Thiocystis violascens DSM 198: one gene and its partner. The protein of the gene in region 2 interacts with the protein of the main gene of each other region in a pairwise test. Links are inferred from orthologs where the notes say so. Each region holds a gene or a part of one and is shown on either strand. Other genes may lie near its edges. The genes, in order: rpe and THIVI_RS20825.

Evidence for each region.
Region 1: the proteins of THIVI_RS20825 (region 2) and rpe interact in binary tests that used the Escherichia coli proteins (3 or more experiments, as listed by UniProt). The link is inferred for Thiocystis violascens DSM 198 from one-to-one orthologs.

What each region holds. Positions count from the first base shown.
Region 1 is NC_018012.1:3,796,325-3,807,575, forward strand. Bases 5,528-8,264 are described here. They hold rpe (ribulose-phosphate 3-epimerase), read left to right. Parts: upstream 5,528-6,422; coding sequence 6,423-7,106; downstream 7,107-8,264. Other genes in these bases: THIVI_RS16855 (NADP(H)-dependent aldo-keto reductase), read right to left, coding at 5,528-6,091; THIVI_RS16865 (phosphoglycolate phosphatase), read left to right, coding at 7,321-7,995; trpE (anthranilate synthase component I), read left to right, coding at 8,115-8,264. In the rest of the region: THIVI_RS16835 (DesA family fatty acid desaturase), read right to left, coding at 1-1,007; THIVI_RS16840 (penicillin acylase family protein), read right to left, coding at 1,125-3,572; hemF (oxygen-dependent coproporphyrinogen oxidase), read left to right, coding at 3,668-4,609; THIVI_RS16850 (hypothetical protein), read left to right, coding at 4,629-4,847; more of THIVI_RS16855, read right to left, coding at 5,051-5,527; more of trpE, read left to right, coding at 8,265-9,614; THIVI_RS16875 (PhoPQ-activated protein PqaA family protein), read right to left, coding at 9,712-10,245; THIVI_RS23905 (IS1 family transposase), read right to left, coding at 10,274-10,996; THIVI_RS16880 (PhoPQ-activated protein PqaA family protein), read right to left, coding at 11,020-11,251. UniProt on the Escherichia coli protein: Catalyzes the reversible epimerization of D-ribulose 5-phosphate to D-xylulose 5-phosphate.
Region 2 is NC_018012.1:4,680,322-4,691,785, reverse strand. What follows is about bases 3,623-6,572. They hold THIVI_RS20825 (adenosine kinase), read left to right. Parts: upstream 3,623-4,577; coding sequence 4,578-5,567; downstream 5,568-6,572. Other genes in these bases: THIVI_RS20820 (hypothetical protein), read left to right, coding at 5,753-6,572; THIVI_RS23090 (hypothetical protein), read right to left, coding at 4,009-4,428. In the rest of the region: thiol reductant ABC exporter subunit CydD, read left to right, coding at 1-928; thiol reductant ABC exporter subunit CydC, read left to right, coding at 925-2,664; more of THIVI_RS20820, read left to right, coding at 6,573-6,664; tRNA (adenosine(37)-N6)-threonylcarbamoyltransferase complex dimerization subunit type 1 TsaB, read left to right, coding at 6,689-7,363; THIVI_RS20810 (cold-shock protein), read left to right, coding at 7,932-8,144; THIVI_RS20805 (response regulator), read right to left, coding at 8,354-10,024; THIVI_RS20800 (ATP-binding protein), read right to left, coding at 10,024-11,464. UniProt on the Escherichia coli protein: Catalyzes the ATP-dependent phosphorylation of fructoselysine to fructoselysine 6-phosphate. Functions in a fructoselysine degradation pathway that allows E.coli to grow on fructoselysine or psicoselysine.

The DNA of each region.
Region 1 (11,251 bases), 880 kb from region 2 along the record:
ATGGCTAGGGTCCGATGCCGCGCCAGCAGTTGTTCCAGACGCTCCCTGGCACCAGCGTCGAGCCGCTTCCCCTCCTTGACCAGCAAACGCTGGGCGCTTCGAACCAGATGTCGGCAATGCTCCGCGTCACGGCACAAGGCGTCCCGCGAAACCGGCCGCATGACCTCTTTGCCATAGCGGGCAAACACATGCATCCGGCTCACGATGACGGCGCGCAGGGTCTCCATATCCAGTTGATGCTTCCCCGCGATGACCCGCGGCTGGGGCGCGATCCGGCGGATGTGGGCCAGACGCAGGGCGCTGAGGATCCGGATATACAGCCAGCCGATGTCGAATTCCCACCACTGCGAGGAAAGACGCGCCGAACTCGGATAGGCGTGATGGTTGTTGTGCAGTTCCTCGCCGCCGATCAGGATGCCCCAGGGGAGGAAATTGGTCGAGGCATCCGGCGACTCGTAGCTGCGATAGCCGTAATAATGCCCGACGCCATTGACGACACCGGCGGCCCAGACCGGAATCCACAGCATCTGCACCGCCCACACCACCGGACCATAAAGGCCGAACAACGCCAGATCGAGGATCAGCATCAGACCCAACCCATGCCAGCGGAAGCGGCTGTAGACCTGGCGTTCCAGCCAGTCGTTGGGGACGCCCTGCCCATAGCGCTCCACCGTTGGCCGATCGGCGGCGGCCTCGGCGTAGAGTTCGGCCCCCTCGGTCAAGACCTTGCGCAGCCCCAGCACCCGCGGGCTATGCGGATCCTCGGCGGTTTCGCATTTGGCGTGATGACGGCGATGCACCGCCACCCATTCGCGGGTCACCATGCCGGTGGTCAGCCACAGCCAGAATCGAAAAAAATGCGCCACGATGGGATGCAGATCGAGTGCGCGATGGGCCTGCGCCCGGTGCAGATAAATGGTCACGCCAGCGATGGTGATGTGCGTCAGAACGAGGGTGAAAAGCACTGCCTGCCAGAGGCTGACATCGAGAATGCCGTAGAGAGTCATCGAAATTCCTATGGAGAAAAAGGGATGCTCGGGTAAATTTACCCAGCCATCTATAGACCCATTCCGACCGGAATGGTTTGGACCGTTCGTCGTCTGATCGCGAATGGCCGGCCAAATTCAATCGAGCGGCATCAACAGGAGCTGACCCACAACATTGCCATCGACCGGTCCGTTCCAGGGCCAGGGATGACTGTCTCCCGCCAGCCAGTCATCGAGCTGATCGGTCCGATAGGGCGAAAAGCGGTGTCCCGATTGACCGAGCGGGAGAGTGCCGCGGGTCTGCGTCCAGTCCGCCGGGGTCGCGACCATGCGCATGGAGGGCGCGAACAGGGCCTGCTCGGGCTTCAGCGGCGTGGCCTTCATGACATCAACGGTATCCGTGCCGCCGCCCACTCCGATGGGACCGACGCTGAACCAGGGTCCGAGGACGGGCAGCTTGTCGAAGGCGTGCGGAAAGGTCAGGGTGCGGATGCGCTCCAGAGGCGCCTGGCCCGAGACTCCGGAGCGGGCCTTTAGGTCCGCCGTTGCCGCCAGGATCGCCCGCGCCCAGATCTCGGCCGGGGTTTCGACCCTGGGTGTCCTGATATCGTCCCAGAAGCTGGATTGACCGGAGCGCAACGTCTCCTGCAGGGGGTTGTAGGCGACCATGGCCATCTCCATCAGCGCGGCCAGATCCTCGCCCAGTTCATCTCCGTAGAGCGCCTCGAACAGCGCCGGTTCCAGCAGGATGAACAAGGCCGCCGAAGGACTGTCGCCATCCATGACGCCATTCCAGTCGAGCAGCGAGTCGCTGGCGATCTCCCAAGCACGCGCGTCGACCGCGCGCAGTTCCATCTCGATGCGACGCAGCGACTGTTGCATCAGACGCGCCTGAAGACTCGCGCGATCGCGCTGGATGTCGGCCATGGACGCGGGCGTCAGCGGCGGCGACCCAGCGAGCAGTTCGGCGATTCGCTGGGCGCGGTAGGGCGCCATCCAGGCGCGGCTGACCGCGACCGGATAATCCGCCGGAATGGTGCGATTGTTGGCGGTGATCAAGGCGCCGCCACTGGGATCGGTCTGGGCGGGGTTAAGACGTTGCGGGACGAATCCCCGCCAGGCGTACTCCGGCAGCCAACCCGGCGAAGGAAAGGCGCCGGAACCCTTGCCACGCTTCGGCAGCAAGCCCGTGACCTGCCAGGCAATCCCACCGTCTCGGTGGGCCAGCATCAGATTCAACGCGACTTGGCGGAATCCGGTCGAGGCCTCGCGCGCCTCGCTCAGGGTGCGGGATCGGGCGAGCCGGTGGATGGCCGCGAAGCTCAGATCCGGCAGATCGTTGTTCTGTCGCAGCGCCAGCAGATCGGCGGTGTCCAGGCCGGGCAGATCCATGGGACTGTCGGTCGCGTCGCCCAGGATTCCGTTGACGATGACCCCGTGCGAGGTGCGACGAACCGCCAGCTCGACCGGTTCCGCGTCCTTGACGGGAATGCGCTCGATGCGGGATAGGATCGGCTCCGGGTCGCTTCCCGCGCGCTCCACCCGACCATCCGGCGTGGCGCGTTCGACAAAGAGATCCTGCGTGTCGGCGATCGCACTCGTGAAACCCCAGGCGAGGTGCTCGTTGTGGCCGATCAGAACCAAGGGCACGCCCGGCAGGGTCACGCCCGACAGATGCAGCTCGGGAGCGATCAACTCCAACTCATACCAGATCCCCGGCATGGACGGGGCCAGATGGGGATCGTTGGCGAGCATGGCCGCCCCGGTCGCGGTGCGCGAGCCGGTCACGCCCCAGGCGTTGCTAGCGGCGCCGGGGATCGGCAGACCGAAGCGCGCCGGCAACTGGAAAGCCGCATCCAGCGAAGGCTCTTCCGTCAGGTCCATCCGCGACGGGCGATTCGCGGACAGATAGCGGACCAGCTCCGGCGCCACCTCGGGGGCCGGAATCCCCTCGTCGGTCGGGAACAATTCGCGCGCCCGCGCGGAACCGATCCGCGCCGCCAGACGCAGAAAGGTCAGCTCGGCGCGCAGGTTGAACGACTGGGTCCAGGCCATGTAACCGCCGATGACCAGGCTGTCTTCCGGCTCCCAGGGGGCGGGCGCGAAACCGGCGATCCGATACTCCAGCGGCAACCGCGCGCGCGCTTCGTCCCGATAGGCATTCACCCCGGCCGCATAGGCCGCGAGCAAGTCGCGGTCGGACGCATCCAGGCTTTCCAGCGTCCGCCGGGCCTCGTGGGCGAGTCCGACGGTCCGAAAAAAGCGATCCGCCGGGAGCGCGTCCGCGCCAAACACCTCGGCCAGACGACCGCCGGCCAGTCGGCGTAGCGTATCCATCTGCCACAGACGTTCGGAGGCGACGATATAGCCCTGGGCGAACAGCAGATCCCGGAGAGTGTCCGCCGCGATGGTCGGCACCGCGTGCGGCCCGAAGCCGACGCGCACCGGGCTCGTCAAGCCGGGCAGGGCCAGTGTGCCGCTGTAAACTGGCTCGGCACGCCTGGCAAGCCAGTACAGACTCGCGGCGCCGGTCACGGCAAGGATCAGCAGGATGGACAAGACCCGGAGGAGGACGCGGCGCGACATTGACGTTTGAACCCTTGATTGGTGAACCGGAATAGCGATTTTTTCGGATCGGCCCTATCTTCTCACGATTGCCAACTCTCCAAGGAGGCCCCGCGATGCCGAATCAACCCGATACCGAGTCCGTCAAACGCTATCTGATGGCGTTGCAGGACCGAATCCGCGATGCCCTGCGCGACACCGATGGCGGCGCGGGCTTCCGGGAGGATGCCTGGGAGCGTCCGGATGGCGGTGGCGGTCGTACCCGCGTGATGCGCGACGGCATGGTTTTCGAGCAGTGCGGGCTCAATTTCTCGCATGTCTTCGGCGAACGGCTCCCGCCGTCCGCCAGCGCCCGCCGGCCCGAGCTGGCCGGGCGCCGCTTCGAGGCCATGGGCGTCTCGTTGGTTGCGCACCCCTGGAATCCCTATGTCCCCACGTCGCATCTCAACGTGCGCTTTTTCATCGCCGAAAAAGCCGGGGCGGAGCCGGTCTGGTGGTTCGGCGGCGGCTTCGATCTCACGCCCTACTATGGCTTCGATGAGGACGTCGTGCACTGGCACCGCAACGCGCGTGCGCTTTGCGAGCCCTTTGGCGAGGATCTCTATGCGCGCCTGAAACGCGGCTGCGACGAATATTTTTTCCTGAAGCACCGCAACGAACCGCGTGGCGTCGGCGGGCTTTTTTTCGATGACTTCGATCAGGGCGGGTTCGACCGCAGTTTCGCCTTCCTGCGCGCGATTGGCGATGGCTACCTGCCGGGCTATCTCCCCATCGTGCAGCGCCGCTGGGCCAAAACCTATGGCGAGCGCGAACGCGCCTTTCAGAAATACCGGCGCGGACGCTATGTCGAGTTCAATCTGCTCTATGACCGCGGAACCTTCTTCGGGCTCCAGTCGGGCGGGCGCACCGAATCCATCCTCGTCTCCATGCCGCCCGAGGTCAGTTGGCGTTATGATTTTCGGCCCGAGCCCGGTAGCCCCGAGGAAGATCTATACGAACGCTTTCTGGTGCCGCGGGAGTGGCTGGACCAAGACAGCGAATCCATGCCGTCCATTTAGCGTGTTCGCGGCTCCTCCCGTGGATGATTTCTACATGGCCACGGACGGGAAAGGCGGGTTCTGGTTCCGCGAGGTCGAGCACCAGGGCTTCAATTCGCGGCGCGATCTGTTTGGCGCGTTTGAACGCTGTGCGAGCGGGCAGGCCATGACGCGCGAAGAGGAATACGCCAACATGAACGCCGGGGTGCAATACTCCGTCCCCGCCGGGAACACCCGGAGGATTTCCCGCTCGTCCTGAATCCTGAGCTGGTTTCGGCGCGTGAAGCCATTCGTGGTTCGAGGGCCTCACCACGAACGGCTTCAGGAGACGACAGGCGGGTTCAGGGAGGGCGCGAACATCCGGAAGATTTCCCGTTCGTGAGGTGACCGTCAGCGCTCCCCGTTCGGATCAACCGCCGCCGCAAGCGCGGCGATCGCAGTCAATCCTGTGCAGACTGGCGTTCAGGGCGCCGGATTCGGCTGACTGGTATGGATCGACTCGATCTCGGCGATCACCGTCTCGTCGAGCACCAGATCGATACTGGCAAGATCGCTGTCCAACTGCTCCAGCGTGGTCGCCCCGATGATGTTAGAGGTGGTGAAGGGGCGACTGGTTACCCAGGCCAGGGCCATCTGGGCCGGATCCAGGCCGTGGCGGCGGGCCAGCGCCACATACTCGGCGGTCGCGCATTCGGCCTCGGGGTTGGAGTAACGGCTGAAGCGCTCGAACAGGGTGATGCGACCGGACGCCGGACGCTGCCCATGCAGATATTTGCCCGAGAGCACGCCAAAGGCCAGGGGCGAGTAGGCCAGCAGTCCGCATGCCTCGCGGAGCGCAATCTCCGCAAGCCCGATCTCGAAGGTGCGATTGAGCAGGCTGTAGGGATTCTGAATGCTGACCATGCGCGGCAGACCGTGCTGGTCGGCGAGCGCCAGGAAGCGCATCAGACCCCAGGGCGTCTCGTTGGACACGCCGATGTGGCGGATCTTGCCGGCCTTGATCAGATCGGTGAGCACCTCCAGCGTCTCCAGCAGCGGCACGCTTTGGTCATCGGCGGTGTGCGTGTAACCGAGCTTGCCGAAATAATTGGTCTCGCGATCCGGCCAGTGGAGTTGATAGAGATCGATCCAGTCGGTTTGCAGCCGTTGCAGGCTGGCATCCAGCGCGGTCTCGATATTGGCGCGGTCGAGCCGGTTGCGACCGCCGCGGAGATACGGCAGCCAATCCCCCGGCCCCGCGACCTTGCTGGCCAGCACGACCCGATCGCGGCAGCGGCGTGACTGGAGCCAGGTGCCGATATAGCGCTCGGTGAGCCCCTGGGTCTCGGCCAGCGGCGGCACCGGATACATCTCGGCCGTATCGATGAAATTGATCCCGGCGGCAAGGGCGCGATCCAGTTGGGCGTGGGCCTCCGCTTCGGTATTCTGCTGGCCGAAGGTCATGGTGCCGAGGCACAGCGCGCTGACCTGGATCCCCGAGTTGCCAAGTGGTCTGCGTTGCATGGCGATCTCCGTGAGGGTTGATTGATGTCGGGCGGATTCAGGCGTCCTTATTGTGGCGTCATCCGCCACCATAGGAGCCCGCTTGCGGGCGACAGCCAGCCGCTCTTGGGTCTGCCAAACACCCCATCGCCCAGAAGCAAATCCGCAAGTCGCCCGTAAGTGGGCTCCTACGTCAAAATGAGGATTGTAGCGTTTCGGCGCTGGCTCGCGTCGAGGTCGAGTGAAAATCTCGCGCGCATGGGTTAGAGTTCTCCGCTGACAAAACCACACTCAATCCTGATCCTGGCCGAGCCATCCGCGCCGAGCCACGACGACCCTGGGGGACACCACGATGGCTTCTGATCTGATCGCACCGTCCATTCTGTCGGCGGACTTCGCCCGGCTCGGCGAGGAAGTGGACAACGTCCTGGCCGCCGGCGCCGACATCGTCCATTTCGACGTCATGGACAATCATTACGTCCCGAACCTGACCATCGGTCCGCTGGTCTGCGAGGCGCTGCGCAAGCACGGGGTCACGGCACCCATCGACGTGCATCTGATGGTCAAGCCGGTGGATCGCATCATCCCCGATTTCGCCGCCGCGGGCGCGACCTATATCACCTTCCATCCGGAGGCGAGCGAGCACATCGACCGCACGCTGCAACTGATTCGCGGCGAGGGCTGCAAGTCCGGTCTGGTGTTCAATCCGGCGACGCCCCTGAGCTATCTGGATTACGTGATGGACAAGGTGGATATGATCCTGCTGATGTCGGTCAACCCCGGTTTCGGCGGTCAGAGTTTCATTCCGGCGACCTTCGAGAAGCTGCGTCAGGCGCGCCGGATGATCGACGCCTCCGGGTTCGACATCCGCCTGGAGATCGACGGCGGGGTAAAGGCGGACAACATCGCCGAGGTCAAGGCCGCTGGCGCCGATACCTTCGTGTCGGGCTCCGGAATTTTCGGCAAAGGCAAGGATTCCGACCCCCATCGCTACGACAGCATCATCCGCGAGATGCGCGCGGCGATGGCCGGTTAAACCGCGTCCGGCGCACCATGCGTCGTTTCGAGCGATCAGCCAGGTTGGCATGAATCGATCAGCGTCGGTGTCGACGCGGTTTAAGTGATTAAAGATGAAACGCTTAAACGGCGTCAGCACCGGCGTTTTCCGGTTCATGCGAGACCAGATCAATGCACAATCAGTGCATATCCCGCAAGGCGCCGTTTAATTTTTACCTGGAACGAGTCCCCGCATGTTGCAACCGAAGATGATCCTCTGTGACCTGGACGGAACGCTGGTCGACAGCGTTCCGGACCTGACCTTTTGCGTGGACGCCATGATGGAGCGGCTCGGACGCGCGCCGCGCGGCGAGGCGGCGGTGCGCACCTGGGTGGGCAACGGGGTCGAAAAGCTGGTGTGCCGGGCCTTGACCGGACAACTCGAAGGCGAGCCGGACGCCGCCGACTATTCGCTGGCCTATCCGCTCTTTCTCGAACTCTATGCCGAGAATACCTACACCCGCTCGATCCTCTATCCGGGGGTGCGCGAGGGTCTCGACTTCCTGGCGTCGGCTGGTTATCCGCTCGGTTGCGTGACCAACAAGGCCGCGCAGTTCACCGAACCGCTGCTGACCCATCTCGGGATTCGCGAGCGCTTCACGCTGGTCGTCAGCGGCGACAGCCTGCCGCGCAAGAAACCCGACCCCATGCCCCTGCTGCATGCCGCCGATCATTTCGGCGTCATGCCCGCCGAGGCCCTGATGATCGGCGACTCGGTCAGCGACGTGAAGGCGGCGCGGGCCGCCGGTTTCGGGATTATCTGCATGAGCTATGGCTATAACCATGGCGAGGATATCCGCGACTCCAACCCGGACGCGGTGATCGATTCGATGGTCGAACTCAAGGGATTGCTGGCTCCCTTGGCTTAAGTCGGAAAGCGAGTACCGCGCGATGCACATCCAGGCAAGACGAGCAATGATCGGGCGGCGATGGCGACGCCGAGACGCCTTCGCTAACCTTTGGCACTGACGTTTGCCTGGAGATTCCGATGACCCCCAAGACCTTTCGCGCCCTGGCCGATCAGGGCTACAACCGCATTCCGGTCGCCTGCGAGGTGCTGGCCGACCTCGATACCCCGCTGAGCGTCTATCTCAAGCTCGCCGGCGGACCCTATTCCTATCTGTTCGAGTCGGTGCAGGGCGGCGAAAAATGGGGCCGTTATTCGATCATCGGGTTGCCCTGCCGGACCCTGATCCGAATCGACGGACAGCGGATTCGCGTCGAGCGCGACGGCACGGTGATCGAGGAGGTCGAAACGGCCGATCCGCTCGGCTGGCTCGAAGCCTTCCAGCAACGCTTTCAGGTCGCCGAAGTTGAAGGGCTGCCGCGCTTCGTGGGCGGGCTCGTCGGTTATTTCGGCTACGACACCATCCGCTATATCGAGCCGCGTCTGGCCCTGTGTCCGAATCCGGATCAGTTGGGCACGCCGGATATCCTGCTGATGGTCTCGGACGAGGTGGTCGTGTTCGACAATCTCAGCGGGCGTCTCTACATCATCCTGCATCTCGATCCGACGGCCGGCGATACGCTGGAGGCGGGCGAGGCCCGGATCGCCGAACTCACCGAGCGCATGCGCCACGGCGCGCCGCGTCGCAACGGCGGGACAGCGCGCGAGGTTAGCGAGGCCGATTTCGTCTCCGGCTTCACCGAAGAGGGTTTCAAGCAGGCGGTCGCGCGCATCAAGGACTACATCCTCGAAGGCGACTGCATGCAGGTGGTGCTGTCGCAGCGACTCTCCATCCCCTTTCAGGCACCGCCGCTCGATCTGTACCGTGCGCTGCGCGGGCTCAATCCCTCACCCTATATGTACTTTCTGGATCTTGGCGACTTCCACATCGTCGGCTCCTCGCCCGAGATTCTGACCCGGCTGGAGGATGGCGTGGTCACGGTGCGACCCATCGCCGGCACTCGTCGCCGCGGCCACACCGAGGCCGAGGACCAGACGCTGGAGGCCGAGCTGCTGGCCGACCCCAAGGAGCTGGCCGAGCATCTGATGCTGATCGATCTGGGCCGCAACGATGCCGGGCGGGTCGCCGAGATCGGCAGCGTGCGCCTGACCGACAAGATGATCGTCGAGCGCTATTCGCACGTCATGCACATCGTCTCCAACGTGGTCGGCACGCTCCGGGAGGGCATGAGCGCGCTCGACGTGCTGCGTGCCACCTTTCCGGCCGGGACCGTCTCGGGCGCGCCCAAGATCCGCGCCATGGAGATCATCGACGAGCTGGAGCCGGTCAAGCGCGGCATCTACTCCGGCGCGGTCGGCTATCTCTCCTGGAACGGCAACATGGACACCGCCATCGCGATTCGTACCGCCGTCATCCAGGACGGCATGCTGCACATCCAGGCCGGCGCCGGCATCGTCGCCGACTCGGTGCCGGAAATGGAATGGCAGGAGACCATGAACAAGGGCCGCGCCATCTTTCGCGCCGTCACCGCCGCCGAGGTCGGGATCGATCGCTATGGCTGCGGGTTGAAGCGCGTCTGACGGCTCGGGCCAGGCGCCGCCGTACTCGCTTCCGAAGACCCGGTCATCTGGCGGTCATTCTCGCTTCCATCCCGGATCCGCCCGGTTCGGCGATGTCTCATCGACAGGCCGTGCCGGCGAAGGGCAGGGTCGCGGGCGTTACCCTGACATCGGTCGTCAGCGTCTGACGCTCGAACGAACGCGCGTTGAAGACAAGTTCCACGGCAAAGGCGCTCCATCCCCGCGTGGGCGGCGGGACGAAGCCGACATAGACCCCGTTTCCCAGGCTCGGGAGCAGGGTGCGCATCCAGGCCTCGCCGATCGTCTCCAGGCGAAAATCGCGGGCGAACGGATTCGTGGCCTGCACGAGATAGACCGCGTCCGGCGCATCCGCGGCGACGACCCGGATACTGCCGTCGTCCTCGAACGTCCAGGAGAAGCGGGGCGCCGGGGCGTCCCGCTCGACGTCGCGGATCCAGGCGAGCGAGTCAAAAGCGACATCCAGCAGACTCAACGTCTCCTCGCCCTGCCGATGGTCGGTATTGAACGTGTAGCGCAGTTGCTTCGGTTCGGGCAGGGCAGCGAAATAGAACTGCGAGGAATCGGACAGGAAGAACTGATCGCCCGCCGAATTGATCACCCGTTTCGGCATGGTGGGTAGTGCCCTTCTCTATATGATTTCACGAATGAGCTTTAACTGAGAGAGTGCTATTATAATGATGGACAAAATGCCAAATAGCTCCAATATGGTTCTCAAGCTTTTTTGAGAAAGAAAGTGCTTTTCGTACGAGCCTGGAAATACGTTGCCTGAGTGTGCAGTTGTATCGTTCGATATGATTTGTCTTTCCCGATTCCTTACCGACAGCGTAATGACGGAATTCTGGAAAAACGGATTGATAAGCTTCCCAAAAATCGGTGTAGAAATCGGCCAATTCTTGATAATCGCGTGGCAATGAATTCCATAATCCTTGCGCACCCTTAATGCCACGAGATCCGATATAAAGTCCGACAACATATCCAGAGTCACGATCTTTCGCGATCCAAACCCATTGTTTTTCATCTTTTTTCAAAACAAATGACCACAGTTCGTCGCACTCGACAACCAGTCGAAAATCAGACAACTTTGGCACGTTTAATTGGCGCGGAACGCCCTCGTATTTTTGATTGACATAGATTTGCAACCAGGATTCAGAGACATTTGCAACACGCGCGATACCAGCAAGCGCAATCCGTTCAAGAAGCAGTCGATCGATCAGCGATTTGGTCTCTTCAGAAATCGCTGAAACTAAGGGGTCAATCACGAATTGACGGCCACATTCCCGACAAAGATGGTTTTGCTTTCCGGTTGCATTAAATCCATTCTTCACGATCTTGGTGGTGTTGCAAGTTGGGCAGTGATTCATGTTTGAATAAATCCAGTCAGATTTTAGATCCTATAGATTGGGGCACTACCCGGCATGGTGTAGCGGTCGCGGTAGAAATAGGGGTCGATGATTTCCAGTAGCGATTGCGCCTCCGGAGACTGGGCCCGGCACGGCAGATCGAAGGCGACATAGTCGGCGATCGCCGGCGTGTAGAAACCCAACGCCTCCCACTGATGCGTGAATTGCCGAGACAGGTTCAGCAGGTCGCTCGATACCGGAACGACCGCCTTGACG
Region 2 (11,464 bases):
CATGCTGGCGCCGGAGTTCTATGCGCCGCTGCGCAACCTGGGCACCCAGTATCACGCACGGCTGGCGGCGGTGGCCGCCGCCGAGCAACTGATTCAGGTGTTGGAGGCCGAGCCCGCGCAATCCATCCCTGGCACCGAACCGCTGGACAACCAACGTCCGCTCGGGGTGCGGTTCGAGTCGGTGCGCTTCAGTTATGAAGAAGGCCGGGACGCGCTCGGGGGGCTGGACATCGAGATTCCGCCGGGTCAACGGATCGCGCTGGTCGGCACCAGCGGCGCCGGCAAGACCACCGTCGTGAACCTGCTGCTCGGCTTCCTGACGCCAACCGGGGGGCGCATTCTGATCGGCGCTCAGGAACTGTCGCGCATCGATCTGGACGACTGGCGGCGGCATCTGGCCTGGGTGCCGCAACAGCCGCGTCTGTTCCAGGGGAGCATCGCCGACAATATCCGGCTCGGCGTGCCGGAGGCGAGTCTGGACGCCGTGCGCGAGTCGGCGCGGCGCGCGCGCGCGGACCAGTTCATCGAGGCGCTACCCGACGGCTACGACAGCCGGGTTGGCGAGCGTGGGGCGGGCCTGTCCGGCGGGCAGATCCAGCGCATCGCCCTGGCGCGCGCCTTTCTGCGGGACGCGCCGCTCGTCATTCTCGACGAGGCCACGGCCAATCTCGACCCCGAGAGCGAGCGCCTGGTCCAGGAAGGCATCGACGATCTCGCGCGCGACCGTACCCTGCTGGTGGTCGCTCACCGGCTGGCGACGGTACGTCGGGCCGATCGCATCCTGGTGCTGGACCAGGGCCAAATCGTCGAACAGGGCGATCATGCCACGCTGGCCGCGGCGCACGGACTCTACGCCCGCATGATCGCGGCCTATGGAGATGCCGGCCAAGGGGTTGCCGACATCCAGGACACAGGTAAAGGCTCATGAAGGACATTCTGCGTCTGCTGGATCTATTCCGACCCTATCGGGGCTGGATGCTGCTGGGCACCCTGGCCGCGATCCTCACCCTGATCGCCAATGTCATGCTGATGGCCGCCTCCGGCTGGTTCCTCGCCGCGATGGCGACGGCCGGCGCCGCCGGGGTCGCCATGAACTATTTCACCCCGGCGGCCATGATCCGGGGCAGCGCCATGCTCCGCACCGGCGGGCGCTACGCCGAACGGCTGATCAATCACGAGGCGACTTTCCGTCTGATCGCCAGTCTGCGGGTGTGGTTCTACAGCCACCTGGAACCGCTCGCGCCCGCGCGACTCCAGCAGTATCACAGCGGCGATCTGCTCAGCCGCATCCGCGCCGACATCGACGCACTCGACAACCTCTATGTACGGGTGCTGGTGCCGGTCGTCGTCGCCCTCGCGAGCACCCTGATCTTCGTTATCTTCCTCTTTCTCTTCGCCCCGGTTCTGGCCCTGACCGGGCTGATCTTTCTGTCGCTCGCGGGCGTCGCCCTGCCGCTCTGGTCCCAGTCGCGCGGACAGGCGCCCGGACGGCGGATCACCGAGGACGAAAGCGAACTGCGGACCGCCGTCATCGATGGCGTGCAGGGGATGGCCGAACTCACCGTCTACGGCGTGACGGAACGCCAAGCCCAACGCATCGACGACCTGAGCCGCCGCCTGGTCGCCGATCAGGCGCGACTTAGCAGCGACCACGGGCTGACCCTGGCGGCGGTCGGCCTCTGCGCCAGCCTGAGTCTCTGGGTGCTGCTCTGGCTGGCGATTCCGCTGGTGCGCGACGGCCAGCTCATGCCGCCCCTACTTGCCATGCTGGCCCTGTTCACACTCGCCAGCTTCGAGGCGGTCGCACCGCTACCGCAAGCCTTTCAATTGCTTGGCCGCACGCTCGCCGCCGCACGCAGACTCTTCGACATCGTCGACACCGAACCGGCGGTGCGCGAACCGCCGGGTCTCTCGCCCCAGATCGCAAACTTCGACATCGCCTTCGACCGCGTCACCTTCGGTTATCCCAAGGCGGCGCACCCAGCCGTCGCGGACATCGTGCTGCGCATCCCCGAGGGAACCCGAGCCGCCGTCATCGGCGCCACCGGCTCGGGCAAGAGCACGCTGTTCAATCTGCTGCTGCGTTTCTGGGCGCCGGATGCCGGGGCGATTCGGATCGGCGGACAGGACATCGCCGATTTTCACGGCGACGATCTACGCCGTCATATCGCCGTGGTCAGCCAGCATACCCATCTGTTCGACGCCACCATCCGCGAGAACCTGCTGATCGCCAATCCCGATGCCTCCCAGGGCGCCATCGAACAGGCGTGCCGGGTCGCGCAGATCCACGACTTCATCGCCGAACTCCCCGAGGGCTATGACACCTGGGTCGGCGAAACCGGCGTGCGGATGTCCGGGGGGCAGGGGCGAAGAATCGCCGTCGCGCGGGCGCTGCTCAAGGACGCGCCCATCCTGCTGCTTGACGAGCCGACCGAGGGCCTGGACGCCGCCACCGAGCGCGATCTGATGCAGGCGCTCGACCGGCTGATGGTCGGGCGCACGGTCCTGCTGATCACCCACCGTCCGGCCGGGCTGGACTGGGTCGATCAGGTGCTAGTGCTCGATCGGGGCCGCGAGTTGGCCCACGGCGATGTCTCCGTGGTGCCGCAGGCGACGCAGGCCGCGCTGCTCGCGGTCGGGCCGACGCTAGACGCCTCGATATAAGCCCACCTTTCGCCCGCAAGCGGGCTCCTACCGAGTTTGACGCTTGGCAAAGTCATTTCCGGAAATCGCCTAAGAGGGTGTAGACAAAAATAATTGAGCTGCTATTTGTATACCAGTCTACAACTGAGCTGGTGTGCGCTGATGTCGAAAGCTGGTCGTCCCCCCAAGATTCACGAGGCGGAGCAAGCGGTATTGCGTCAAATTGTCACGGATCGCCCGACCTCCACGCTGTCAGAGATTGCCCGGGAACTCGCGGCACGGACGGGAATCGAGGCTCATGAAGCAACGATTCGCAAGTCCTTGCGGGAGGCGGGCGTCACGCGCCTCCGGGGCGAGAGTGGTCTCGAGGCGCAAGCGCGCGCAACGCCGCGTCGGTATGGGTATACGGATGCGCATCGTCGCCACGACCCCGACCAAAGCTACCCAAGTTGTCTGACCGATGCGGAGTGGGACTTGGTCGCCGCTCTCTTTGAGATGCCGGGCGGGCGGGGTCAACCGCCCCGCGTGTCGCGCCGGAGCATCCTGGAGGCGTGTTGCTACGTGGTGCGCACGGGGTGCGCGTGGCGGATGCTGCCGCACGATTTCGCGCCTTGGCAGAATGTCTACAAGACGTTTCGCCGTTGGAGTGCGGCTGGGAAGTTTGAGCAGATGCATGATCGACTGCGGGGGCAATGGCGCGAACGCGAGGGGCGTGAGATCGCGCCGACGGCGGCGGTGCTGGATGCGCAATCGACCCGCGGCTCGCCGCAGGGTGGACCGAGCGGCTTTGATGCGGGCAAGCAGGTCAAGGGGCGCAAGCGCAGCCTGGTGGTCGATACCTTGGGGTTCGTGTTGGCGGTGAGCGTGGTCGCGGCCAATCTTCAGGACCGCGATGCCGCCTCGGGCGCCGTCGCTGACGCGGCCGCCAAGTACCCCCAGATCAACACGGTGTTTGTGGATAGAGCGTACGCCGGTCAATTTGCCCAAACCACGGAGCAGACCCACGCGATCCGCGTGGAAGTCGTGCGCCATCCAGCCAACAAAAGCGTTGGCTCCTGGCACGTGGACGGGGGCCTGACCGAGTGGTGATCGCCAACGCCGACGGCTTCGTTCCGCTGCCGAAGCGCTGGGTTGTCGAGCGCACCCATGCGTGGAATGAGCGTGCCCGTCGATTGATCATGCATCATGACCGTCTGCCAGCGGTCTCCGAAACCTGGGTTTGGCTGGCGGAGGCGCGCATCCTGCTGCGGCGGTTGACCACAACGGTTTGATTTTGTCTACACCCTCTAAGGCGATTTTTAGAAAAGATACTCACAGCCATTCCGTAAAGCCGTTCGTGGTGAGGCCCTCGAACCACGAACGGCTTTACGGAATGGCAGTAAGCCGGCAGTTGTAGCACCCGCCATCGCCAACGTCCGCTTGCGGGCGACGAACCGTGCAAAAGGCGTGGACAAAGGAACACAGATCCATGAACCAACCGCTCGCGCTCCATTCCGACCCCATCGACGCTGACCGCCTCGCCGACGAAGACGCCCAGAACCGCCAGGCCGACTGGCCGACTGGCTCGCCGACAAGGTCTTCGGCGGCGAGGAGAACGCCGAGAAAACCGGCGGTCTCGTCGCCCGCTTCGTCGCCTCCTACGCACGACACAAGGACGTACAGCCGCTCGACGCCTGGCTGACCGCCGAATTCCGCCAGTATCCGACCCTCTGGCAGGATGACGCCGAGGTCGAATCCACCCGCCCGCGACATCATCGTCAGCGTCGAACAGGCCAATGCCGCCAAGGAATCGCTCTACGCCCATCTCGACCAGGTAAGAGCCGCGCAAGCTGGTTGGCCAAGCGGATCGAGGAGGGCGCTAAAAGCGAGAGGTCGGATCGGCTCCCGCCGCGCGGTACAATGGCCCGCTTTAGCGACTCAACGGCGGAACAAGCATGTCGAAGTATCACATCTACGGAATCGGCAACGCGCTGGTCGATCTGGAGTATGAGGTGGAGCCCCATGATCTGGGCATCCTCGGGATCGACAAAGGGGTCATGACCCTGGTCGACGAGGCCCAGCAGACGGGCATCATGCACCATCTCAAAGACCACCATCATCAACGCGGCTCCGGCGGATCGGCGGCCAATTCGATCATCGCCTTCAGCCAGTTCGGCGGGAAAGGCTTTTACTCCTGCAAGGTCGCCGACGACGAGCTGGGCCATTTCTACATGCGGGATCTTCTCGACGGCGGCGTCGACACCAACCACCACACCGAGAAGGCCCAGGGCCACACCGGGCGCTGCGTGGTGCTGGTGACTCCGGACAGCGACCGCACCATGTGCACTTTTCTCGGCGTCAGCGGCGATTTCTCCGCCCAGGAATTGGTGGAAGACGCGCTGCGGGATTCCGACTGGTTCTACACCGAAGGCTATCTGGTGACCTCGGACGCCGCGCGCGATGCCTCCATCGCGGCCAAGCGGATCGCGGACGCGGCGGGCGTCAAGACCGCCATCTCGCTGTCCGATCCGAACATGGTCAAGTTCTTCAAACACGGATTGCTGGAGATGATCGGCTCCGGCGTCGATCTGCTGTTCGCCAACGAGTTCGAGGCCATGGGCATGGCCGGCAGCGAGGATCTGTCGCGCGCGGTGGAGTATCTCAAAACCGTCAGCAGGAGCTTTGCCATCACCCGCGGTCCCGAGGGCGCACTGGTCTGGGACGGCGCAACGCTGATCGAAATCGCGCCGGTCAAGGTGGAGGCCGTGGATACGGTCGGCGCTGGCGATATGTTCGCCGGCGCCTTCCTCTTCGGTCTGAGCCAGGGTTGGGACCACCAGCGCGCGGGCGATCTCGCCTCCGCCGCCTCGGCCAAATTGGTCACGAGTCTCGGACCGCGAATCTCGGCCACGGAAACACAAGCGATCCTGAAATCCTTTCGGTAAGTCTCAAAACGGCGAATTCGTTTCAAACGAATCCGCCGAATTGCGCACTCATCGTCACCCCCATCCGCCTCTTGAGGGTAGCATTTCAGGTAACCACACCGAATCCATCGCCCAGCAACCAACGGACCGCGGCCCACACCCGGATGGATGCGGCTATCCGTCGCGTCCCGATCGGAGCATGTGTCATGCTGACCTTCGATGCCCCTTCGCTGCCCTCCCCGCTCGCCATCCGGGAATGCACGCGGCCACGCTTCGACGGCAGTCTGGACAAATTGGGCGACTGGCTGACCGATCTGCGCGCGGCCGGGATACGCCAGTCCGGGCCAGCGCTGATTCTGGCCTTGGAAAAACTGCGCCGGTCGGAGATTTCAACCAGCCGGCGACTCGCCGCCCTGTCCGCCCTGAAGGTTCCCCTGCTCAAGACCTGCGCCGGTCTGCCGAAACCGGGGCTGGCCATCGGCAAAGCCGTCTCGCTCACGTCCGGCGTCACCCTCGAACAGCGTCTCGACCGACTCATGTTCGCGAACCTGAACCAGATGCTGCGCCAGATCGACCGGCAGGGTTGCCTCCTGTCCAACCGGGAATACCGCAAACGCGATTGGACGTTGCGGAATCTGTTCCGGTTCGCCAAGCGGCAGATGCGTTACGCCGCGCTCTGGAACACCCCGCTTCCAGCAAAAACCTGGCTCGACCTTCACGAACTCCATGTCTATCTGCTGGCTCAGCGTGTGATGCCGATGGCGACCATCGCGCCATCGGACACCGGAACCCATTGGACCGACCCCGAACTGGAGTACAAACAACTGCTCTTGTTTGGACTGGCCGCGCATCTCAAGCCGTCCGCGGTCCGCACCGACGTTTTCCTGGAGGGGCTGCCCGGCTGGGCCACGCAAACCCTGCTGGAAGACCCGGAACGGATGTTGGGCAGAATCAGGCTGTTTTTGGTGCCCATGCTCGAAGACGAACCGCCGCGCCAATTGGCCGGCCCGCTGCATGCGGCCTTTCGCGGCTGGGTGTTGCAACCGCCCTACTCTTTTATCCATCAGCTCGACGGGATCGGGTATAAAATCGCCCCCCATCGGAATCCCTTCGCCTGAACGCGTCTTCATAGCCAGCCCTTCATGAAACTGCTTGCGATCGACACCTCCGGCGATGCCTGCTCCGCCGCGCTTCTGATCGATGGAAAGATCGAGCAATTGTTTGAAACCGCTCCCCGTCGACATGGCGAACGCATCCTGCCCATGATGCAGGACTTGCTGGATCGGGCCGGTCTCCGCGTCAATGCGCTGGATGCCCTGGCCTTCGGCTGCGGTCCCGGTTCGTTTACCGGGGTGCGGATCGCGGCGGCGGTCATCCAGGGCGCGGCATTCGGCGCCGATCTTCCGGTCCTACCCGTCTCGACGCTGGGTGCCCTGGCTCAGGGTCAATTTCGTCGTGGCGGACAACGTCGTCTGCTGACGGCGCTCGACGCCCGCATGGGCGAGGTGTACTGGGGATGTTTCGAGGTGGGCGAGGACGGACTTGCCGCGCCTCGCGGCGAGGAAGCGGTCTGCCCGCCGGATCGCGTCGAGTTGCCGGCCAACCACGGCTGGTACGGGGTTGGATCGGGATGGGCGGCCCACACCGCTAGTTTGACGGCCCGCGTCGGCGACGCCTTGGCCGGTGTCAATTCCGATGCTCTCTGCGAGGCCCGCGACATTGTCATCATGGCGGCCGCACAATTGCACGCGGGTCGACAGGTCTCGCCTGAACTGGCTGCTCCGGTTTATCTCCGGGATCGGGTCACGCGAACGTAGGCGACAGGACCAGTGCGTTGCCATGCCGGAACATGGGGTTCGGTCGCGGACACCGCTGTTCATCGTTATCGCGCAATGCCCCACGCTAGTGCGTGCCCCTCGGGATACGGCGTCAGGTCGGCGCGGTTCGGGTTTTCGTCCTGAAATTTCATTTATTCGGAAGACTTTTTGGAGTTTCGATGTACACTACTCTTCCATGAAGCAGCGGATGCAGCGAAAATCGGCTCATGCGTATCCAAAAACGGTTCCACATCCTTCAAGCCATCACGCATCGTGCGCTTTCCTGTACCGAGCGCCGTCATCCAGCATCTGCATTTCCGTAGTCCGATTTCCTTCCTTTTTTATCTAGTATGCATTACCCATCCGTGCCCCTTCGACACCTGCTCGACTTGAGTTTGCCTCGGGTCCTGACTTTCCAGTGCCGATCGAAACGGGCGATTCCGCAAAGAGGTAATGTTCGCGGCGAATTCCACTCGTGATCGAGTGGGCAGTGAAACTGGTCTCAAGAAAGAGATCAGGTTTGAGTAATGCCAACGCAGGTTGGTACGTCTAAAGTGATGAGGTCGATATGGCAGGCGAATTGGTTTCCGGTACGGTCAAGTGGTTCAATGACGAGAAGGGCTACGGTTTCATTGAACGGGAAGGTGGCAAGGACGTCTTCGTCCATCACAGCGCTATCAATGGCGCGGGGCGTAAAACCCTGCTCGAAGGTCAGCGAGTGACGATGGAAGTGACCCAGGGCCCCAAGGGACCGCAAGCAGAGAATGTCACTCCGAACTGATCGGCGGTTTGACCGGTTACCGGCAACATCGTCCCATGAGTGACATCCGCGGGATCCGATGGCGGATCCCGCGGTTATTTCCGTGAAGAGCGTACCGACCAAGTCCCTTTATCTTTATCGCAAGGTAGAGCGGACACGATCTGGCACGCATCGGTTCGCACCTTACGCGGCCTGATTCAGGCGCTACGCGAACGATTCCAGAATGTTCCCTATAGCAACAACTCGACCAACTTTTCCATTCGTATCGGCTTGGTTGCAAAGTCATTCATGCCGGCGTCCAGACAGGCTTGACGATCGTCCGCCGTCGCATTGGCGGTCAGTGCGATGATCCTTGGCTGACGATGGTTTGGAGGCAGTTGTCGAATCTGGCGACTGGCGCCGATGCCATCGAGTTCCGGCATCTGGACATCCATCAGAATCACATCGTAGACACTTTGTTTGGAAGCCTCGACGGCCTCCACGCCATTATTGACGACGTCGGCCTGAAGGCCGAGATGTTTTAACAGTTTCAGGGTCACCATCTGATTGATCGGGTTGTCCTCGGCCAGCAGGATGCGCAACCTCGGCGGTGGATCGGTCGGCTGGGCCAGATCCAATGCGGGCGTGACCGCTGGATCCCTGACTGCGCCATACTCGACGACCAACGCACGTCCCCCGTCCGCTCCGCCGCTGCCTGACCCGATCGCCTGCCGATGACGGATGGCCGGCATCAACCATGTGCAGCGAAAGATGCTGCCCTGCCCTGGAACGCCGGCACTCTCGACCTCGATGCCCCCGCCCATCAGCTCCGACAAACGCCGGCAGATCGCCAGACCCAGACCAGTTCCGCCATAACGCCGGGTCGTGGATGCGTCGACCTGACTGAATTTCTGGAACAGCCGCGACTGCGCTTCGCGGGGAATGCCGACGCCGGTATCCTGTACCGTCAAGATCAGCCGATAGACGCGCTCCGTCTCCAGGCCGCCCGCTGCCGTCGCGCCGCCGGACAAGGAAGACGAAGAGGACGCCGCCTCCTGTCCGGCCAGCGCGATGGCGACACTCCCGCGCTCGGTGAACTTCACCGCGTTGCTGACCAGATTGACGATGATCTGTCTCAGACGATGGTCGTCCCCGACAAATTCGCGCGGCAGGCCCGGATCCAGTTCGACCGTCAACCGGAGTTGCTTTTCCCACGCCTTGTTCTTGACGAGATCCAGCGCGCCTTGCACGCAATCCTGGAGAACGAAGCGGAGCGGATGCAGTTCGAGCATCCCCGCCTCGATCTTCGAGTAATCCAGGATGTCGCTAATGAGAAACAGCAGTGCATTGCCGCTGGTCTCGATGATGCCGACATAGTCGCGCTGGGTCGCGTCCAGTGGGGTCGTCGTCAGCAGTTCGCTCATGCCGATGATGGCGTTGAGCGGGGTGCGGATTTCATGGCTCATGTTCGCCAGAAACTCGCTCTTCGCGCGATTCGCCGACTCCGCGTCCGACTTGGCCTGTTTGAGTTCGGCATCGGCGCGACTCAGGCGGACCTGGGTGTTCAGACGGGCCGCCAGTTCGCTCACCTCGAAGGGTTTGTTGACGAAGTCCACCGCGCCCGCCGCGAAGGCCCTGACCTTGCTGTCGACATCGCTCTTGGCGCTGAGCATGATGACGCGCAGATGTGCCAGGTGCGGATTGGATTTGAGAATCTCCAGCACCTCGAAACCATCCAGACCGGGCATCATGATGTCGAGCAGGACGACATCGATCGCGTCTTCCGATTCCAGCATCACCAGCGCGTCCGTGCCATCGGCCGCTTGCAGGATGTCGTATTGGTCTTTGAAGAGTTCGTGGATAAATTCGCGAATACTCTGCTCGTCATCCACGATCAGCAGGGTCGGGCGCGGCTCCTCCATTAGGCGCGACCCCGGAAGCTCTCGATCAACTCGATCATCTGTTCGCGGCGGAAGGGCTTGGTGACAAAGCCGTCCGCGCCAGCCTCGCGCGCGCGCTGTTCGTCGATTTGCTGGGTGGCGGCGGTGAAGATGATGATCGGCGTATCCCGCGTGTTGCTGTTGCGCTTGAGGGTGCGACAGATATCGTAGCCGGAAATGCCGGGAATCCAGGCATCCAGCAGCACCAGATCCGGCTTGCGGCTGATCGCCTCCCGGATGGCGGTCGCGCTGGTCAGCGCGCTGAGAATCGTATAGTGCTCTTCGAGCAGATCGCGCGTGAACGTGATCACATCCGCCTCGTCATCGACCACCAGGATGGAAAGACGCTCATCCGCAGGCAGATCGATCTGGGGCTCCTCCGGTTGCTCGAAATGAATGACCTTGAACGCGGGCGCACTCTCGTCCGCCGCGCACGCACGCGGCGGCCTGACGACGGAGTCGTCGCTGATCGGCGTCTGATCCGCGGCGATCGGCAGGATCACATGGAAGGTGCTGCCCTGGCCGTATTCGCTCTCCACCCGGATCTCGCCCTCGTGAGCCTGCACGATTCCCTGAACGATGGAGAGCCCGAGACCGGTTCCGCCCGCCATGAATTCGTTCTTGCCGGTGCGGTGCTTGGTGATATCGCCGAGCGTCGAGAACCGCTTGAAGAGTTTCCCAAGATCCTCCTGGCGAATTCCGATGCCGTTATCGCTCACCTGCAGATGCACCTGTCCCGCCTCCGCCTGGACCCGTATCTTGATTCTCCCCCCGTCGGGGGTGTATTTGACCGCATTCCCCAGCAGGTTGATCACCACCTGGGACAAGCGGTCCAGATCGCCGTCGACCAGCGGCAGATCCTCGGCGAGTTCCAGGGTCAGCGTATGTCCCCGACTGTCGAGATAGGGCTGCTGTTCGTCGGCAATCTCCCGGACGATCCGGCTCAGCGAAACCGGCATGCGTTCCAGCACCAGTTTATTCTCCTCGATGCGCGAAATGTCGAGCAGTTCGGCGACGATGCGGGCCAGCCGGGTCGCGTTGCGCGAGACCGTCTCCAGCATCTTGTGCTGGGCCGGTGAAATCTCCCCCCCTTTCCCCTCGCGAATCAGATCCACATAACCCTGGATGGCGATCAGCGGCGTGCGCAGCTCATGCGAGGCCATCGAGATGAATTTGGACTTGAGCTGATCGAGTTCCATCAATTCCAGGTTGGCAGTCTCGATCTCGTCGATCTTGGTCTGCAGATCGTCCGCCATCTGATTGAAGGTCACCGCCAAATCCTCGATTTCGTCACCGGAATGCAGTTGGATCCGATGACCGAGTTCTCCCGCGCCAACCCGTCGCGAACCCTCGGCCAACGTATGGATCGGTCGCGAAATCGTGCGCGCGAAAATCAGCGCGACCGGGATCAAGGCCAGCACG